One region of the Brevibacillus nigriterrae genome, then DNA from elsewhere that is predicted to be linked to it. Evidence: riboswitches for the same ligand, from Rfam matches in the RefSeq annotation. Region 1 holds a riboswitch; each other region holds the start of a gene.

Region 1 (5,898 bases):
CTTGATCAGGAAAACCCGGTGCAGGCATGGAAAGATCATCACCAATTCTTAACTGCGAAGGCTGATTACTTAAATAAGAAAAAGTATCGCCTCCTTCAATACCGTGCACCAGGTACTGACCTCCAGATTGAACTTCCTCCCGAGCATCTATGGACTGGAGGGGGAAGTATTAGCGAAACAGGAACACTGTTCATGGCCAATATGCCCACAGAAGAAGTGTTTACGGTTCCCTTGAAAAATGGAGTAAATGGGACAGTTCGCAGCTCAAAACCGTTAAGCTACAATGGAGTCCTCATTTCAGACTTCTCTTTTACATTCCGGGATGGTCGTATTATCGAGTTCTCAGCGAAAACTGGGTACGAGACGCTTCTACAATTAGTGGATACAGATGAAGGTGCAAGATATTTGGGAGAGGTCGCTTTGGTCCCGCATAATTCTCCGATTTCATTGATGAATCGCATTTTCTACAACAGCCTGATCGATGAAAATGCTTCCTGTCACTTGGCGATTGGAGATGCCTACACCATTTGTCTGGAGAACGGAAGAGACTTGACACCAGAAGCGGTCAAAGCAACAGGAATCAATTCCAGCCTGGTTCATTGTGATTTTATGATCGGATCAGAAGAAATGGATGTTGATGGTGTGACGGCAGAGGGTGTTGTCGAACCGATCTTCCGCAAGGGGCAGTGGGTATTCTAAACGTAGAGGTAAGTTTAGTGCCTTAATGCACTAAATTTACCGGAGCATCGCTAAAGAAGGATTCGACTGCCGCTTCGAAAGGGCTTCAATAGAAGCTTTTCTTTTCTTCCTTTGAAGGGAGTGCTTGAAGTCAGATGGAAGAGCAACGCACGATATTACTTGCAGATATGAATAGTTTTTTTGCAAGCTGTCATCAGAGTGAGGATTCACAACTCCGTAATAAACCGGTAATCGTCGGTGGAGTGTTGAACAGACCCACTCAGGGGCTGGTTATTGCGGCGAGCTATGAGGCGAAACAACGTGGTGTCTACACGACAATGTCCGTCTACGAAGCACTAAAGCTTTGCCCGGATGCGATAGTAGTACCGAGAAATCATCCGTTATACAGTAGCTATTCGAGTAAAATTATGTCTTTCCTCCGGTTGATTGGGGATACAGAAGTTGCTTCAATCGATGAGGCTTATGTCGATATCACGGCTCGCATCAATGAGGGCGAGACAGCATTGGCGATCGCCAGGTATATTCAACGGACATTATGGAATAAAATTCGTATACCCTGCTCCATCGGGATTGGGCCGAACCGAATCATTGCGAAAATGGCTTCTGAGGTCAAAAAACCGTATGGATATGTCGAGATGGGCATCAAGAAATTCTGTACGTTTTATTATCCGCAGCCCATCGACAAGTTGCATGGGTGCGGGAAGAAAACAGCCGAAAAACTGAACAAGATGGACATTCACACCATTGGTGATCTAGCAAAGGCTAATCTCCTACTAATGAAAAACCTGCTGGGTTCACGAGGGGAAATGCTTGTTCGTTCGGCCAATGGTATTTCTTCCAGTCGAATTAATACAGAACGGGAGAAGGGGGACAAGACAATCGGGAAGGAGTCTACCTTTCGGGAAGCGATTTCCGACCCCGATGCTCATTTGAAGTTGGCAGAAACATTGATTGAGCAACTGGTAAAGCGACTCAAAGCGAAATCACGAAAGGCGAAAACCATTTCGATTGTCTATAAGAAGGAGCGAAACGGCAGCTCATTTTCAAAAAGCTTCACATTGCCCAAGCCGACTGACTCAGCAGAAGAGATGAATGAAATCGTTCAAAAACTGTATACGGAGAACCTTTGGGAGATTCCTTTGTTCCTTTTTGGGGTTCGTTTATCCAATATTGAGGATGTTGTTTATGAACAACTCACTTTGGATGACTTTCATAAAATGCTATAGTGGCGGTTGCTTTCCTGTTTGAGTGGTGCAGAAGTAGTACATACTGCAATCAGGGGGTGCGGATATGTTCGTCCAAATCGCAAATAATCAGGAGAGTGGGTCCCAAGACATCTTTGTACTGGGTGAAAAGTTGCTTCGTGACCAAGAGGGAGTGTACCTACTCCCAGGTCGATTAATCTCAGGGTTGAAGGCAGAGGATTTACCATCGGGATTCCCATTTGGACTACTGGATCAGCTTCCTTCTGGCATTGGTTTTTATCGTGAAGATTCTGTGAAGGTCAGTCGAACCGGAATAAAACAAAGCTTGCACGTGCAGGTAACAACGACATATGTGCGTGCAGAGTGGGATGGTCTCTATTGTGTAGTGTCTACAATGGATACGAGACGTAGAGTGCTGGAAGATGCAGAAGAGTATGTTCTCGAGCAATTCTTGGTCAACGAACAAAAATGTGTACTTGCTTATTCGTTTCATTTTCCATGCGATAAGGAACAAGATCTGGAAGCAGTCATGGAGATGATCGCTGAGCGTGTAAGATGGGTTGAAGAGAAAGGAAATGAACAATTATTGTTTCGTACCTTTCATCCAAAAATACAATAGCACTTGGTAAATAGGCAGGTAGGTAGTGGGGGAGTACTTCAGAATCACTTTCCCACTGCCTTTTTTTGTTGAGGTCCCATGGCTAAAAAATGCTAGGTGGCGAAGACTATCTTTACTGAAAAATGATAAAATCCAGCCTAAGAGAAAGAAAGATGCTCCAATAGCCTGAGGTAGGTAAATATATCTATTGGAAATGCTAAATTTATCCAATTTTCACAAAGTAAAATCCTGATTAAAAATTTTTTATTATATCTAAACTAGATCATTGGAGAGATTTTCATGGGTTCGAAATTTAAGCTAAGAGAACGATGTCGAATAATATGCTAGGACGTAGAATGAAGCCAAGAGATCAGTCGACACGGCAACACTCGCTGAATCTCGATAAAGGCAAAGCTGATGAAAATCAGTGACGCAAAGCTAAAGGGGCTAAGGTGTTTAGGAGAAGCCTGACACTATGCCAGCCAGTTACCGAAAGATTACGGGTGTAGAATATATCTACTAGCAACCCCGCTTTCGGTATAGGCGGGGTTACTCTATGTCTAAAAGGAGGTGCACACCACATGCTGATCAATCTGTCGAACAATCAAATTCTGGCTAGTCAGATCGGACAAGCCTACACCTTCCTAGGAAGGTTGAAAGGGTTAATGTTCACGAAAGAATTGCCGACAGGTTGCGCTCTGCATATTCGACCCTGCCGATCGGTGCACACGTTTTTCATGAATTATTCCATTGATGTACTGTATCTGAATGCCGACTTGAAAATCGTTGCGATTGATGAGCAACTTCGTCCGGGAAAAGTTGGCCCAATCTATGCAGATGCAGTGTCTGTTATCGAACTTCCAGCAGGAGCAGCTCGTCAAACAGAAACTCAAATCGGACATTTCGTCCAACTACGACCATGAATGGATAAGGAGAGAAAGTCATGATGAACAAATTCAAAGGTTTGCTTGTAGAAGAACAAGGTCAAGGTATGACAGAGTACGGGCTAGTACTCGGCATTATTGCAGTGGCAGTAGTTGGAGCACTTGCAACGCTTCGTGGAGAAATTATCGAGATGTACAACAACGTAGTTACTCTAGTAACAAACCGTGAAGATGGTGGCGGAACACCGTAAACTCTAAAACGCAAAAAACTGCCAACGATCAACTTACTTCAATTCACCTAAAATCGACTACTTAAAGGAGAGTTTACTCATGATGAACAAATTCAAGGGCCTATTGGTAGAAGAACACGGACAAGGTATGACAGAATACGGACTCGTACTTGGAATTATCGCAGTGGCAGTTGTCGGAGCACTCGCAACGCTTCGTGGAGAAATTATGGAAATGTACAACAACGTAGTTACTTTGGTAACCAACCGTGAAGATGGTGGCGGAACACCGTAGTAAACCTCGATCAGAAAGCGAGTGATACCCATGCTTGCATCATTGCAACGTTTGTTCATGGACGAGCATGGACAAGGGATGACAGAGTACGGAATTGTGCTTGGTTTTCTCTCCATAGCGGCTTTGATTGCATTAGGCAGCTTGCGTACTGAAGTTGTCGAAATGTTCAGTAACATAACGAATGCACTAATCAGTCGTGATGGTGACGGCCCACAAGTATAGCAATTATTGATACCCTTCCATACAGAGGGCAAAAGATGGTGGCCTTGCGTGATGAACGTAGGGCCTCTCTTTTAACCAGGGGGTTCGGATAGGGGATCCAGGAGGAAATCAGCATGTTGCTTAACGGAGCACTCCTTTTGATTCTTTGTATCTGTTTTATCACCGACGTAGCGAATCGCAAAATTTATAATAAAGTCGTTTTTCCAGGCATTATTCTTGCACTTATCATTCATTTTTTCTCAGATGGATGGGCTGGACTGGGCTTTTCTGTCGGTGGATTTGCCATCGGATTACTACTCTTGCTCATTCCGTATTTATTAGGTGGTATGGGTGCAGGCGACGTAAAGCTGCTGGCATTAATCGGAGCATTCAAAGGGACTATATTTGTAGTTACTACGGCCATATACATGGCATTGCTCGGTGGACTCATCGCATTACTCATACTGATGGTGAAACGAGGGATCGGAAACAGTATTCGTTCCTTGATTATTAATTTCTGGTGTATCCGCAATGGTTGGATCTTGCCTTTTCGCACGGACAAAAGCGCTCTTGCGACAACTTATCCGTACGGTGTAGCTATTGTGGGAGGTGCCTTAATTACCTTGTATGCAAAGGGGATGGAGTACTTATGGTAAAGGATGAACAGGGGCAGTCCATGGTCGAAATGGCACTCCTTCTGCCAGTTATGCTTCTATTACTGGCCGGAATTTTTGACTTCGGCAGAGTGTTCTACTCCTATGTTCACCTGCAAATGGCTTCACAGGAGACAGTTCGTCTGGGTGGCCTGGGTAAACCAGATGCAGAAATCATTTCATTCGCCCGAAACTATGTTCATATTGGCGAGACCGATTTATTACAGGTTCAAGTGAGTCCTACACAAGAAACAAGAACGCCAGGGGGATATGTCACTGTCACTCTTGTGTATCCGGTGGAATTGATGACACCGGTTTTATCCAAGCTTTTTCCCTCACCTATCATTCTATCAGCCAATTCTACGATCAGGGTGGAGTGAGTAATCGATGATTTCATTTTTCAAAGGTCTCCTAAAACAGGAAGAAGGAAATGCGGTTCTTCTCATATCGCTGTCCATGGTGGCACTTCTGACAATGGTTGGGCTTGTCATCGATGGAGGCAATCTCATGTTAAACAGGGCAAAACTGCAAAAAACCGCCAATGCCGCTGTACTTTCAGGTGCACAGGAACTGACCAATACAGAATTAAAAGTAAATGAAGTAATACAAACCATTTTAAGAGAGCACGAAGAAGAAGATAGTTTGCAAGACATTGTAGTGAGTATGGAAGATAAAGTTTCCATTGATCTGGAAAAGCAGGTACCATTAACCTTCTCACGACTATTCGGGAGAGAGACCGCACCTGTTTCGGCACATGCAGCGGCTGAACTGGGAGTGATGGGTCGAGCCAAAGGGGCAGCTCCCTTGGGTATAGATGAATCAATCGAGTTGGAGTATTTCAAAGAGTATAAATTGAAGGTTGATCAGACGGATGTTGATCAAGGTTACTTCGGAGTCCTTGCCTTAGGTGGCACGGGTTCAGAAACCTATGAAGAAAATCTGCGTCACGGGTACCAAAATGAAATCAAAGTAGGCGACGTGCTGGATACACAAACAGGAAATATAGCAGGTAAGACAAGGACAGTGGTGCGTGAGCGTGTAAATGGGTGCTCGGAAAACCCTCGTGATGTAAATGATCGGGATTGTTCACGAGTGATTTTGATTCCTGTCTATGAGGCGTTGGGTGACCCGGACAA
Region 2 (5,898 bases), on a different contig from region 1:
TACTGTTTTTCCATCGAAATAAAAAATCCGTCTTCTCTTGTCCAAATCTCCTGAGCCATGTTTTTTCCCCTTCCTCCATTTGGTTCCACTGTTTTTTTCCCTTTGTTTAATCGCATTGTCTAGTCGACTACCGTAATGCAATTGCGTCCATTTTTCTTGGAATCGTAGAGTGCTTGATCAGCCTCGCTGTAGCTGACCTGGAATGAATCTGTTAGCATGGCCTCAAATATTGACTCGTTCATCTTCTATTTTGATTATCTTGGGATTCATCATGAAAAGTACTTTCGTAGGAACGCACCTGATTTCTACCTCTCTGTTTAGCATGGTAGAGTGCCTTGTCAGCTGCTTCTACTAGATCAGAAGGCTGAGCGTTAATAATTGGTACCATCGTAGCAGTACCTAGACTCAAGGTAACATAGCTGGCTATTTTGGAACCAATGTGCGGGATCTCTAACGCTTCAATGGCCGCCCTGATATTTTCAGCGACCTGCTTTGCTCCTGGTTCATCCGTATCTGGCAGGATCGCCACGAACTCTTCTCCTCCATAACGGCAGACGATATCCGCAGATCGTTCAACTGAATTTTTTATTGTGGAAGCTACGATTTTCAAACATTCATCTCCGCCTTGATGGCCGTAAGTATCGTTATACGCCTTGAAAAAATCAATGTCCATCATAATCAAGGACAAAGGAGATGAGTGTCTCAAGGAGCGATTCCATTCAATAGTGATCTTCTCATCAAAGGTACGCCGATTGGAAACACCTGTCAACCCATCAATAGTAGACAGTTGCTGCAACAATTCATTTGCCTCTTGCAATTTTCGTTCTGCCAGCTTGCGTTCATGAATATTTCGATTGACCGAAATATACTGTATATCCTGTTGATCATCTTTGTTCCACAATTTGATAGACGATTCAATCCAGACATATTCTCCGTCGTTTCGCTTTACCCGATAGGTAAGGACGCTGTAATCATCCCGAACCATCTTGTTGGCATGTTCCCTTACCATTTCATAATCATCGGGATGGATATACTTTTCCAGATCATCCCCGACAACGGTTTCTGCCTTATACTGCAGAATTTCTTCACAAGCAGGAGAGGCATAGAGTATTTTTCCTTTACCATCAATCAAGGTAATCAGATCACTCGAATACTCCGTTAACAAACGGAAACGCTCCTCACTTCTCCGTATCTCATCCTCAGCCTCTTTGCGTTGGGTCACGTCATTGAGTGTGCCCGATGTACCAATCACTTGGCCTAGTTCATCCCGTGTCAGACGGGCAAAAACCTCGATCCACCGGAATCCTCCCTGTCTCGTCAGGAGGCGAATTTCCTGTCGGCAGTAATCCTGTTTCTTTTCAATCAATGGCAGGAATAACTGTTGATTGCGTTCCCTGTCGTCAGGATGCAAATAGGCAAGGAGGGAAGTACCTAAGCTTTCTGCAATGGGAAACCCGGAGATCTCCTCCCAGGCAGGATTTAAAAACGTCCAGTGTCCTTGTTCATCGGTTTGGAAGATTACTTCCTTCACGTGTTCCACAACGGAACGGTACTGCTCCTGAACTTTGTGCAACGCTTCTTCTGCTTTCTTCTTCTCCGAGATGTCTCGAAAGATTGTCTGCATGACAGGCTTGCCTTCATAAATAAATGGAGTTGACATGACCTCTACATCAATAACTGTTCCATCCATACGAATGAACTTCTCTTCGCTCCAATCCAAAGCCTTTGCTTCTTTCTGTAACAGTTCCAACCGCTCTTGTGAGAATTTTCGATAGTTTGGATGAATTCGCTCCATGATCGGCTGTCCGATCAATTCATCATGGAAGGATGCGCCCAAGATCGTTACACATGCAGGATTCACAAAGAGAAAACTTTCCCCATCGTGAACGACAATGGCATTCGGTGAATAATCGACAAGCGTACGATACCTTTCTTCACTGTCTCTTAACTGTTTTTGCATCTCTTTTTGTTCTGTAATATCTACAACGAGCCCGATGATATAATCTTCTGTTTGATCTTCAGAAGGAAACAGGGAGACGGTAAGAATTCCCAAGACAACTTGTCCGTCCGGGCGATAATATAATTTTTCAACTTGATAGGAATCTCTTTTCCCACTAATTAATTCTTCATAAAGCTCATCTTCCGGCTGCACAGGTTCTGAGATAGCGGAGATCGGTAGATGTTTTAGTTGCTCGCGAGTAAATCCAGTTATTTTCTCCAACGCCGGGTTGATTTCAATGACTTCTCCTGACTTCTTGCGCAATCCAATTCCGATTCCGGCCTTTTCAAATATTTTTCGGAATCGCTCTTCACTTTTTTGCAGGGCCTGCTGCATGTTTTTCTTTTCCGTAATATCTCTAGCAATCACCTGGATTGCAGAATGATCGTTATATTTGATGGGTATTGAAGCAATTTCAACGTAACGAATCTGATTATCCAATGTAAGCAGCTTGACTTCTTGCAGTGGCTGAGTTTCCCCGGTATCGTAAATGACTTTGATTCTTTGGAGAATGATCTCTTTATCATCAGGATGGATAATATCCAGGACATCTTTCCCGAGTACTTGATCTTCCGTTTCTGCTCCGATCAGTTGCAGTCCTTTCTCATTCACAAACAGAAACTTTCCATTATGAACCATGATGGCATCAGGTGATACATCTATCAATCCTCGGTATTGTTTCAACAAATGGCGGTAACGTTGTTGACTTTCCATGATCTGATAGCCATTGAGTCTGTGCATAAATGCCATCCAATACGACCCGATCAATAATATTAGCGGAACACTCAAGAAGTACATGTGAAGCAACTGGGCATGAGCAATCCGCACTTTCCACTCATTGTAATCAAAATCGATCCCCAGTACGGATTCTACGTTACCAGAGGAATCATAAATTGGTGCAAATGAACTGATCCATGTACCCCATTTATCTGTATACGGTGTCTCTTGTAACGTTCTCTCCCCTTTGAATGCCAGCTCCAATTCAGCAAGCTGATTGGGATATGTCTCACCAATCGGTACAGCAAGTTCCAATCTCGAGTCAATTTTGCCATTATCGTTGAGGTCAGCTTCCGGACAAACAACCAAGACATTCGTTCCATCGGGCAGCTTGCGAATCGTGTAGACACTTTCAATAAATGGGTACAGCTTCATCCATTCGATCATTTGGTCAGACATTCGCTGATACAGGGCGTCGGAAGGGAGCGTATCCAACTGTATACGAGCATGTCCTTCATCCTGCAGAATCTTGGAGAAAACAGGGGCCAATCCTTCAAGCGGTGTCTTGATTTTTGCCACTTCATCCTCTTCTGCCTGATTGACAAAAAACCAGCCAAAGAGAAGAACGAGAGCAAGCAAGCCCCAGATGAACGATTGGGATCGACCCATAATCTGTTTTTGTTCATAACCTCTTGCCTTCAGGATGCGCTTCAACCATACAGTTAAGCAAACGTATGAAGTAATGACAATCGTAACAAAAACAGCGTAATCCATGATGAACTCATCTCCTTGATTGAAACCTGCTTGAGAAAAAAAAGACCTACAAAACTGTAGGTCGGTTGCGCTACTCGCTCCCAGATATCTAAGCGCCCAAGTAAAGATATCTGTTCTTCGCTTCCTCTATGTAATTAGACCTAGTTATTTAGAACTACACTCTTTTTATACTACTTCGATTTTAAAAATACAATTCATTTTAAGTAATTGTTAAAAATCTGATACTTTTGTTCGTTCACTGCCCCAGTTACAGATCGGCTGCCTGTTTCGTCAATCCAACCGGAAGCAGGAGATGCCATTCAGTATACTTTATAGGTCTGTCCTGTCTGAGCTCCTTCCACGCTTTTTCGGTAAGCCAAGGCTACTCTGCTGGCAGGTACAGGTTCGAAACCGGGAAAATACGGACGATACTTTTCAAATGACTCCACCAAGACATTGGGGCTCACATTGTTAATCCGAATACCCCGTGGCATTTCGATTGCTGCAGCCTGGACAAAAGCTCGAATTGCTCCACAGGCCATGGCTGCTGATGCTCCGCCTTTGATCGGATCATCCATGGTAATTCCGGTCGTCAACGTAAAGCTCCCCCCATCGTTCACATGGTCCATTCCCAGTAAAACAAGATTAACTTGTCCTTTCAGTTTGCTTTGGATTGCGATCTCGTTGTTTTCAGGCGTTAACTCCGAAAGCGGTCCGAAAAAAACTTGACCCGGTGTGCTAATCACGGCATCGACTTTGCCAACGGTTTGATACATCGCTTTAATGCTTTCTGGTGACGTTATATCAACTGCAATATCGGCCCCGCTTCTTCCTGCTGAGATGATTTCATTATTGGATTGGAGTTCGTTTTGAATCGCACTCCCAATCGTCCCGTTTGCACCAAGTAACAGAATTTTCATAGTTTGCCTCCTAGTTGAGATTTTTTGTTTTGATAATACTATACCCCTGTATGCTATGTAAAGAGATTTTACAGTCTATTCCACATATAAAAAAGCCGCCCCGTCATTATTTCAGACAAGGCGACCAGTCATTACCTGCAGCTATTCTGTTCCATATATATTGCCCGTTGACGAAGTTACTACACCATTGTTCACGTTCACACTGTAAGACAATCCACCAGACCCGGTCCAAGTATTTAGATTGAAGCTATCTCCTTCTGTCAGCTTGTAAATCGAAATATTGGTAAAGGTTAGCGGTGTGCCATTTTGGCATACGGATGGAGCCTGGTTGCTTTGAGCCATGTACACTCCCGGGTTAGTAGCCCCAGGCTGCACAACTACCGTTGCTGTTCCGTCCTGTTCCACGAGAAGGGCTGTCATTTCGTTCACCGCCATGCCTTTTGCCTGGTCAGCGGCTTCGAAGCCGTCTTGAATATTTCTGGCGAGGAAGGTAAGGAAGCGCCCCATTCGATCACGCTGTTCGAAGTGACTGTCTGTGATGAGGTGCCCATTGACCGGTGTCTCAATTAAGCCATGGGTCAGGGAAATCAGTGAATTGTATGGATTATTCAAGGCAGTAGGAGAATCAAGGGTCTTGCTCTTGGTGGCAATTGCATCATAGCTATGTTCTCCTTGAATAGCCAGCCCGGCACTCGTGCCACCAAACGGAATGCCTTGGGCAATTCGATTATTGAGGGCGTCTAATGCTGGAGTACCTTTCAGGAAATTTACGTAATCCGCTTGATTGCCACCAGCAAAGAAAATGGCTTCCGCATGATTGATTTTATCGATGACAAAAGAATGGGAACCCGCTATTGCCAAATCATTTACGATCAAAGTATTTACTGAATTCAAAGGTGTTCCGGCTGTTTGTGCAAGGTCATAAATGTAAGGGTTGTAGGCATCTGTCCCCGAAGCACGGAGAATGAGAAAGTCACCTCCGTTTGCCTTTTCACTCATCCAAACAAATGCTTCATCTACATCAGTGCTTCCCCCCATGAACACCTCTCCGAACGAAGTTGCTGTAGAGACGTCTGTTGCGTTGCCGTGGGTGTAATACGAGTAAGGAGCTGGCGCTGCTGTTACCGTTCCCAGGCTAAGAAGATGACCTGCCGAGAGAACCGTGCTGATTACCATTTTGGAGACAGACCATTTTGTTCGCAAGTAAATCACTCCTCCACTCAAATGGTAGACTACTCATACAATGCAAGCATTTCGTCTATTACACCTATTTCAATTCTTTTACCTTGACTTCAATCGGAAGGATATCCATTCTGACATGAAGGGCAGATGAGGCGTATTCAGTTGCATCGTAATATCCCTCTGTATTGGCGGTTTTGCTGAATACCACAGTTACTCCCTTCCCCTTGTTTTCCTTGTCGAGACTAAACGCCATCCCGCGGAATTCCGCTGCCGTATTATCGACTAAATCGTCCAGCAGGGCAAACTTGGCAGCGTCCGAACCAAAGA
Region 3 (5,898 bases), on a different contig from region 1:
GATAAAAAAAAGTATATGCTCTCCATTACAAAATGTTTGATCATGGGGTCCATCTTGTTTCTCAGGTTTATTACCCATAAACTGTACTAGGATTGTCACTATTCTGTGATATAATGCCTGTACAATGCACTTTTTTCCTTAAAGGGGCCTTTATCAAATGTCGAATCACATTTATTCTCCTTATATCAATTTTGCTCGGGATGAATGGGAGCGCTTACGTAAAGCCACTCCGTTGTCCTTGTCTGAAAATGACCTGTCCAAGCTTCAAGGAATCAACGAACATCTTTCCTTGAAAGAGATTACAGAAATCTATCTCCCCCTCTCCCGTCTGCTCAATTTGTATGTGGGAGCGACCCAGCAGCTTCACGGGGCAACCAATCAATTCTTGGGAAATAAGACGGAAAAAGTTCCTTATATCATTGGAATTGCTGGCAGTGTAGCAGTAGGCAAAAGCACAACCGCCCGAATCCTGCAAGCATTGCTTTCCCATTGGCCAAACCATCCGAAGGTAGCTCTTGTGACCACTGATGGATTTCTGTATCCAAACCGGATTCTGGAGCAAAGAGGGCTGATGAAGCGGAAAGGATTTCCTGAAAGCTACGATATTCGCCGCCTCATTCAATGTATTGCGGACATTAAATCGGGGCGCTCACGGGTAGAAGCACCTGTCTACTCTCATTTGGCATACGACATACTTCCTGACGAAAAGCTGGTAATTGAGAAACCAGATATTGTGATCGTAGAAGGGTTGAATGTATTGCAAACGGATTCTGGCAACAAATCCAGTCAGATTCCACAGGTGTTCGTATCCGACTTCTTTGATTTCTCCATTTATGTGGATGCTGATGAAATGGACATCTCCCGCTGGTATGTAGAGCGGTTCAAGATCTTGCGTCATACTGCCTTCGCCAATCCCCAATCGTACTTCCATCGTTATTCAACATTAACAAATGAGGAAGCCTCTCAAGTGGCGGAAGGAATATGGCGTGAGATCAATGCGGTTAATCTGGTAGAGAATATCCTTCCTACACGTACCCGGGCTGATCTGATTCTGGAAAAAGGGGCCAATCATCTGATTTCCGCTATTCACTTGCGTAAAACGTAAAAATTCCTTTCGTATTACACAAAAATCCCTTGGGTTGACCCAAGGGATTTTTTCGTATGACGATATCGAATTCTTGTTTAGTATCTGAATTTCGCAACAACCATGTTCAACTGTTCTGCCATTTTGGCTAAAGCAGTTGCCGATGCTGAGATTTCTTCCATGGAAGCCAGTTGTTCTTGTCCCGCGGCAGAAACTTCCTCCGTACTTGCAGCCATTTGCTCAGATGCTGCAGAGCACTCCATCATCAGGGTTGCTACACTCTGCACTGATTCTTGAATTTTGCCGAAGTTTTCTCCTGATTGCTCAACCAGATTGATTCCTGTATTCACTTCGTTCAGACTCTTTTCCATCGAACGGACTGCATCATCAGTTAGATGCTGAATGGAAGCGATGATCTTGCCGATTTGCTCGGTTGATCGAGAGGATTGTTCGGCCAGCTTGCGCACTTCATCGGCTACCACCGCAAATCCTCTGCCATGTTCGCCCGCTCGCGCCGCTTCAATCGCTGCGTTCAGTGCAAGCAGGTTGGTCTGGGCAGCAATACCATTAATAACTTGCACAATTTGACCAATTTCTGTCGATTGTTCGCCCATGCCTTTTACCGATTTCGCCAGATCATTTACGGTTGTGCTGATTGCATTCATTTGTTTAATTGCCTGATGGATGCTTTCGTTGCCTTCTTTAGCAACCTTCAATGCATCATTCGAAGCCACTGTTACCTCATTGGTGCTCGCAGAAATTTCCTCGATGCCACTAGACATCTCCATCATGGAGCTGGTGATTTGTTCGGTTGCCTTACTGGTCTGCAAACTGCTTGCCATTAATTCTTCTGCTGAAGCTGCTACCTGCTCTGCATTTCCTCCTACTTGTCGCAAGAGAACCTGCAGATTCAGTTTCATCTGATTAAAGGCTTGACCCAAATCACCGATCTCATCTTTGCTTTTTACGGAGATGTCTTCAATGGTAAGGTTGCCAGATGCGATTTCCTGTGCTGCTTGTGACATCCGGGTTACCGGCACACTGATGGCACGATTCATGACAAAGGCAATGCCAAGCCCCAAGAGGATCGCGGTCACACTTACCGTAATCAATAGGGTTTTACTGAAGCTAACGTCTTCGTTTGTTTCTTGGAGAGTCTGATCGAGCAGTTCCTGTTGGTACGAGATGAACTCGTCAGCCTTGGCAGCGAATCGATTCCCCAAGTCAGTTCCTGTTGTTGCTATCAGGTTGCTGTACTCCTTGTTTTTTCCTGCCTTTTTCAATGCCAGTAGTTCCGTAGAAAATGCAGCATACTCATCGCTTATTTGCGTCAAATCCGCAAATAATTGCCTTCCTTTCGGGAGGGTAAGCATTGGATCAAGCTCTTTGGACAAATTATCAAACCGCTTCTTGGCTTCATTAAACTGCTCCAACTGTTTCGGATTATCAGAAAGCAGGTAACCTCGAATGCTTTTGAACTCTTCTCTCAGCTCGGAAACCATGTCTTTGACGAGAATTACCTTTTTTACACGGTCATCCAATAAAAATTTATACGTGGTATCCAGGTTTGAAATCTGATAGAAACTTATTGCACTGATGAAAGAAGCTAACAGAAGAACAATGATAAAGCCTGCATACAACTTTTTTCCAACCGATAATTTCATAAATCCTTCCTCCCAGTAATAGTGCTGTCATGAGTACCTTGAAGAATAGCTTTTCATTACAGGAATAGATTACATTGGTATGTAACGCTATTCGGTAGCCCGGCTATCACTTGGTTGAGCCAAAGACCCGTGGCTTTGCGTCCTCCTCTTTCGACAGAGTTTGCGTTTTCGTAGCATGTTAATTTTTAATTATTATTACCTTGCTATAAGTATAAATACCTATTCCCTATTGAACCACATTTCAAACAATTTTGTTACATATTTTTGAATTTTTTGTCGAACGATAAGAAAATTTCTGCTATTAAGTAAATCTTGATAAGAAAAAAAGGAGGCATTGGCCCCCTTTTTTTCTTTCGGTCGATAAAAATTTTTTGTCATATTTTGTTAAGATGGTAAACTAGAGATATATTCCAGACATAGGAGATTCATGATGACGATTCTCTCTCAGCTTTCCTCTCAAACAGGCGATCAAACAGAGGCATCCAATCGGCATGTTGCCGCTCACTGTGTAGAACAGCCAGACCTGCTTTTGGTGCTTGGCGAAGGGCTAACTAGCAGTGACCAAGCCCTTGTTGGGGACTGTGCAGAGGTTTTTACCAAGGTAGCAGAACAAAAGCCCAAGCTGATTGCCAGCTTTGCTGACCAGTTAATTGGGCTGTTCAACCACAAATCAACTCGTGTGCGGTGGGAGGCTATGCATGCCATATCCCTGATCGCACCACTTGTTCCAGAACAGATTGCCCCTGTCCTGTCAAAGTTGTCTGATATGATTCAAGGAGACAAAAGTACGATTGTACGAGATTATGCCATTGATTGTTTGGGCAACTATGCCAAGGCAAGCGTATATACTGCACAAGAAGTTTACCCCATTCTCAAAAGTGTACTTCCCTTATGGAACGAAAAACATCTGGCACGTGTGCTTGTCAATCTGTGTCATGTTGTCAAGAGTTGCCCTTCGCTCGGATTAGAAATCCTCCCTTTTGCCCAGGATTACTCCGAGCATAACAAAAGTTCTGTAAAAAAAGCGGCAAAACGATTGGTGAAAGGAGCTTTACTGTGAGAATTTCGAATGGGAATGTGAATACGGTTAGCCGTACTTATTCTACTTCTAGTCCTACACCAGAGAAAAGCAAATCAGTACAATCCAGTAATTCAGGTGAATTGGCTGCCATCTATGAAAAAAGCAGTTATACAGACAGTACAAACGAAAACCTCAGCACCTATTCGGCTCCAAGGATGGCTCTTGCTTCTTCGGAGGAACCACCCCCTGTAAATCCAGTTTACGAGAATTGGTTGCAATCACTTCCTCAAAGCCAGAATCAGTACATTGAATCGGTATTTAGACGCCTCGATGAGGATCGAAATGGGTTCAATAATGATGAGGTGCCAGAATTATTAAATCAGCATATGGAGTGGCTGCAAAGCAGCTTGGATGATTTGGCTACACGACTTGAACAGGCAGAGAAAGACCTATTAATTACATCGGATGAAGCTGCCGAACTATGGCTTGACGGAGAAAATTTAATCAATCAACTGGATGTAGAAATATGGTCTGACGTCGAGGATCTGATTATCGCCAATCGGATCTTAACCATTGATGCACGCACGACATACACGGATTGGGATAAGCAGTTATCCTACACGGGCAGCAATTACCTGCAAAATATGGAATCTGCGATCAAAAACGAATCCGGCTTTATTTCGAAAGACAAACTTGACCAATACCTAGTGGAATTGAACAAATGGGTAACTGCTCGATCCGATGAGTTAGCCTCTGCTCTTTCAGATGCACCCACGGGAATCAAGACGACATTACTCGAAAACGCTCAAGCCAAATTAAATACGCTGAGACAAGGCTATTCCAACTTAATCTACCAGCAGGTCAACAATCATAACTACCCGCCAAAACCACCATCTGCCGATTCGCTCTTTACCGCCGGGAAACAAAAGTTTGAATTTATGGTAGGAAATCATAAGGCAAGTCTCACCGTGCGCTTATCCAACGGTCAATCCAGTTCATCCAGTTTTTATGTAATTGATGCAATGGGCAATAAAAAGAAGGTAAATATCACTTTTGACAACGCAGATTTGCAGCGGGAATTTGATAAACGATATAAAGAAAGTACTTTTGGCAAAGGAGACAAGGCGCTTTCTCTTGAAAAACTGAACAGCATTTTAGGTTCTATCAAGGACAGTTTGCTAAAAATTTCAGATACAGATATGGAGCGATTAAAGTCTAAACTTTACGGCAAAACTGAATCAACTGCTTTGGATAACAAATTCACTATCTTCCTTGCAAAGCTGAAATTGGCAGTAATTTAGTGAATCTGGACAAACTAACAACAAACACCTCCCTTTTTCGTTTCTCAGACGATTGAAGTGGAGGTGTTTTTTATTCATTACTCAGTTGGTAATTTGTAGTCCGTGCTACAGAAAGTAAAAAGAAACTATGGTACTTTTAATTGGCGGGTTTTCCCTAAAAAACTATTTCAAGGAGAGGGTTTCATCGTGAAGTTACACGCATTAAAGCGATTGATGTCTTTCGTTTTTTGCTTCACACTCGTTGTCAGTCTTGCAACATTCGGCAATCCAGCAACTACATCCGCAGATACGATCTCAACTATAGGCATAGATGAATTCACATTTTTGGATGATGGGTATGACTATATGTCCATTGCTTACGCAAAACCAGATGCAGTAAAGGACGGACATTTCAAGCTTTCACTGGATCTTGCCAAAGACATTGAAATTAAAGCCATGTGGGTACGGACGACAGATAAAGCGGGCAAAATCAATTACCACGGAACATGGAAGACCAGTAAAGAAGGAATCGGCTATCTACTCGGAATCTATGAGGACAACAAAGTGTTGAATCCAGAATTCAAAACTACCCTCGGTACTTTCAAAAAAGGAAAGCACACGTTTGATCTGTATGGCACAGATAACAACGGCGGTATCAAAGAAGGCGAATATTACTACATCGAATTGATCACAAGTGAGGGCAACATTTCATCCGGGTTGACTCCTTATGTCAAGGTAGAACTGTCTAATGGGGTGGAAATCCTCAAATTCGCCTCTGTCGGTACAACAAAAGACAAAGTAGGTATTGATGGATTCAAGACTGACAAACGGAAAGATCTTCACCTGAAA

Evidence for each region. A riboswitch is a leader RNA that binds a small molecule or an ion and turns the genes downstream of it on or off. The one in region 1 is predicted to bind cyclic di-GMP.
Region 2: another riboswitch for cyclic di-GMP. It lies ahead of ACPW7N_RS15735 (sensor domain-containing diguanylate cyclase); the one in region 1 lies ahead of ACPW7N_RS08165 (DUF192 domain-containing protein).
Region 3: another riboswitch for cyclic di-GMP. It lies ahead of ACPW7N_RS10655 (methyl-accepting chemotaxis protein); the one in region 1 lies ahead of ACPW7N_RS08165 (DUF192 domain-containing protein).

The regions. Positions count from the first base shown of each region.
Region 1 covers NZ_JBNCMT010000008.1:97,889-103,786, reverse strand. The annotation lists gene ACPW7N_RS08180 (aminopeptidase) at 1-699, shown strand, start outside; gene ACPW7N_RS08175 (Y-family DNA polymerase) at 834-1,925, shown strand; gene ACPW7N_RS08170 (hypothetical protein) at 1,990-2,523, shown strand; cyclic di-GMP riboswitch class I at 2,900-2,996, shown strand; gene ACPW7N_RS08165 (DUF192 domain-containing protein) at 3,084-3,425, shown strand; gene ACPW7N_RS08160 (Flp family type IVb pilin) at 3,446-3,637, shown strand; gene ACPW7N_RS08155 (Flp family type IVb pilin) at 3,717-3,908, shown strand; gene ACPW7N_RS08150 (Flp family type IVb pilin) at 3,939-4,130, shown strand; gene ACPW7N_RS08145 (A24 family peptidase) at 4,244-4,765, shown strand; gene ACPW7N_RS08140 (TadE/TadG family type IV pilus assembly protein) at 4,759-5,142, shown strand; gene ACPW7N_RS08135 (Tad domain-containing protein) at 5,150-5,898, shown strand, end outside.
Region 2 covers NZ_JBNCMT010000020.1:91,902-97,799, reverse strand. The annotation lists gene ACPW7N_RS15740 (GNAT family N-acetyltransferase) at 1-59, opposite strand, end outside; gene ACPW7N_RS15735 (sensor domain-containing diguanylate cyclase) at 239-3,490, opposite strand; cyclic di-GMP riboswitch class II at 3,541-3,623, opposite strand; gene ACPW7N_RS15730 (short chain dehydrogenase) at 3,790-4,389, opposite strand; gene ACPW7N_RS15725 (cyanophycinase) at 4,531-5,592, opposite strand; gene ACPW7N_RS15720 (cyanophycinase) at 5,657-5,898, opposite strand, start outside.
Region 3 covers NZ_JBNCMT010000011.1:125,130-131,027, forward strand. The annotation lists gene coaA (type I pantothenate kinase) at 158-1,105, shown strand; gene ACPW7N_RS10655 (methyl-accepting chemotaxis protein) at 1,183-2,748, opposite strand; cyclic di-GMP riboswitch class I at 2,839-2,923, opposite strand; gene ACPW7N_RS10660 (hypothetical protein) at 3,179-3,808, shown strand; gene ACPW7N_RS10665 (hypothetical protein) at 3,805-5,070, shown strand; gene ACPW7N_RS10670 (hypothetical protein) at 5,257-5,898, shown strand, end outside.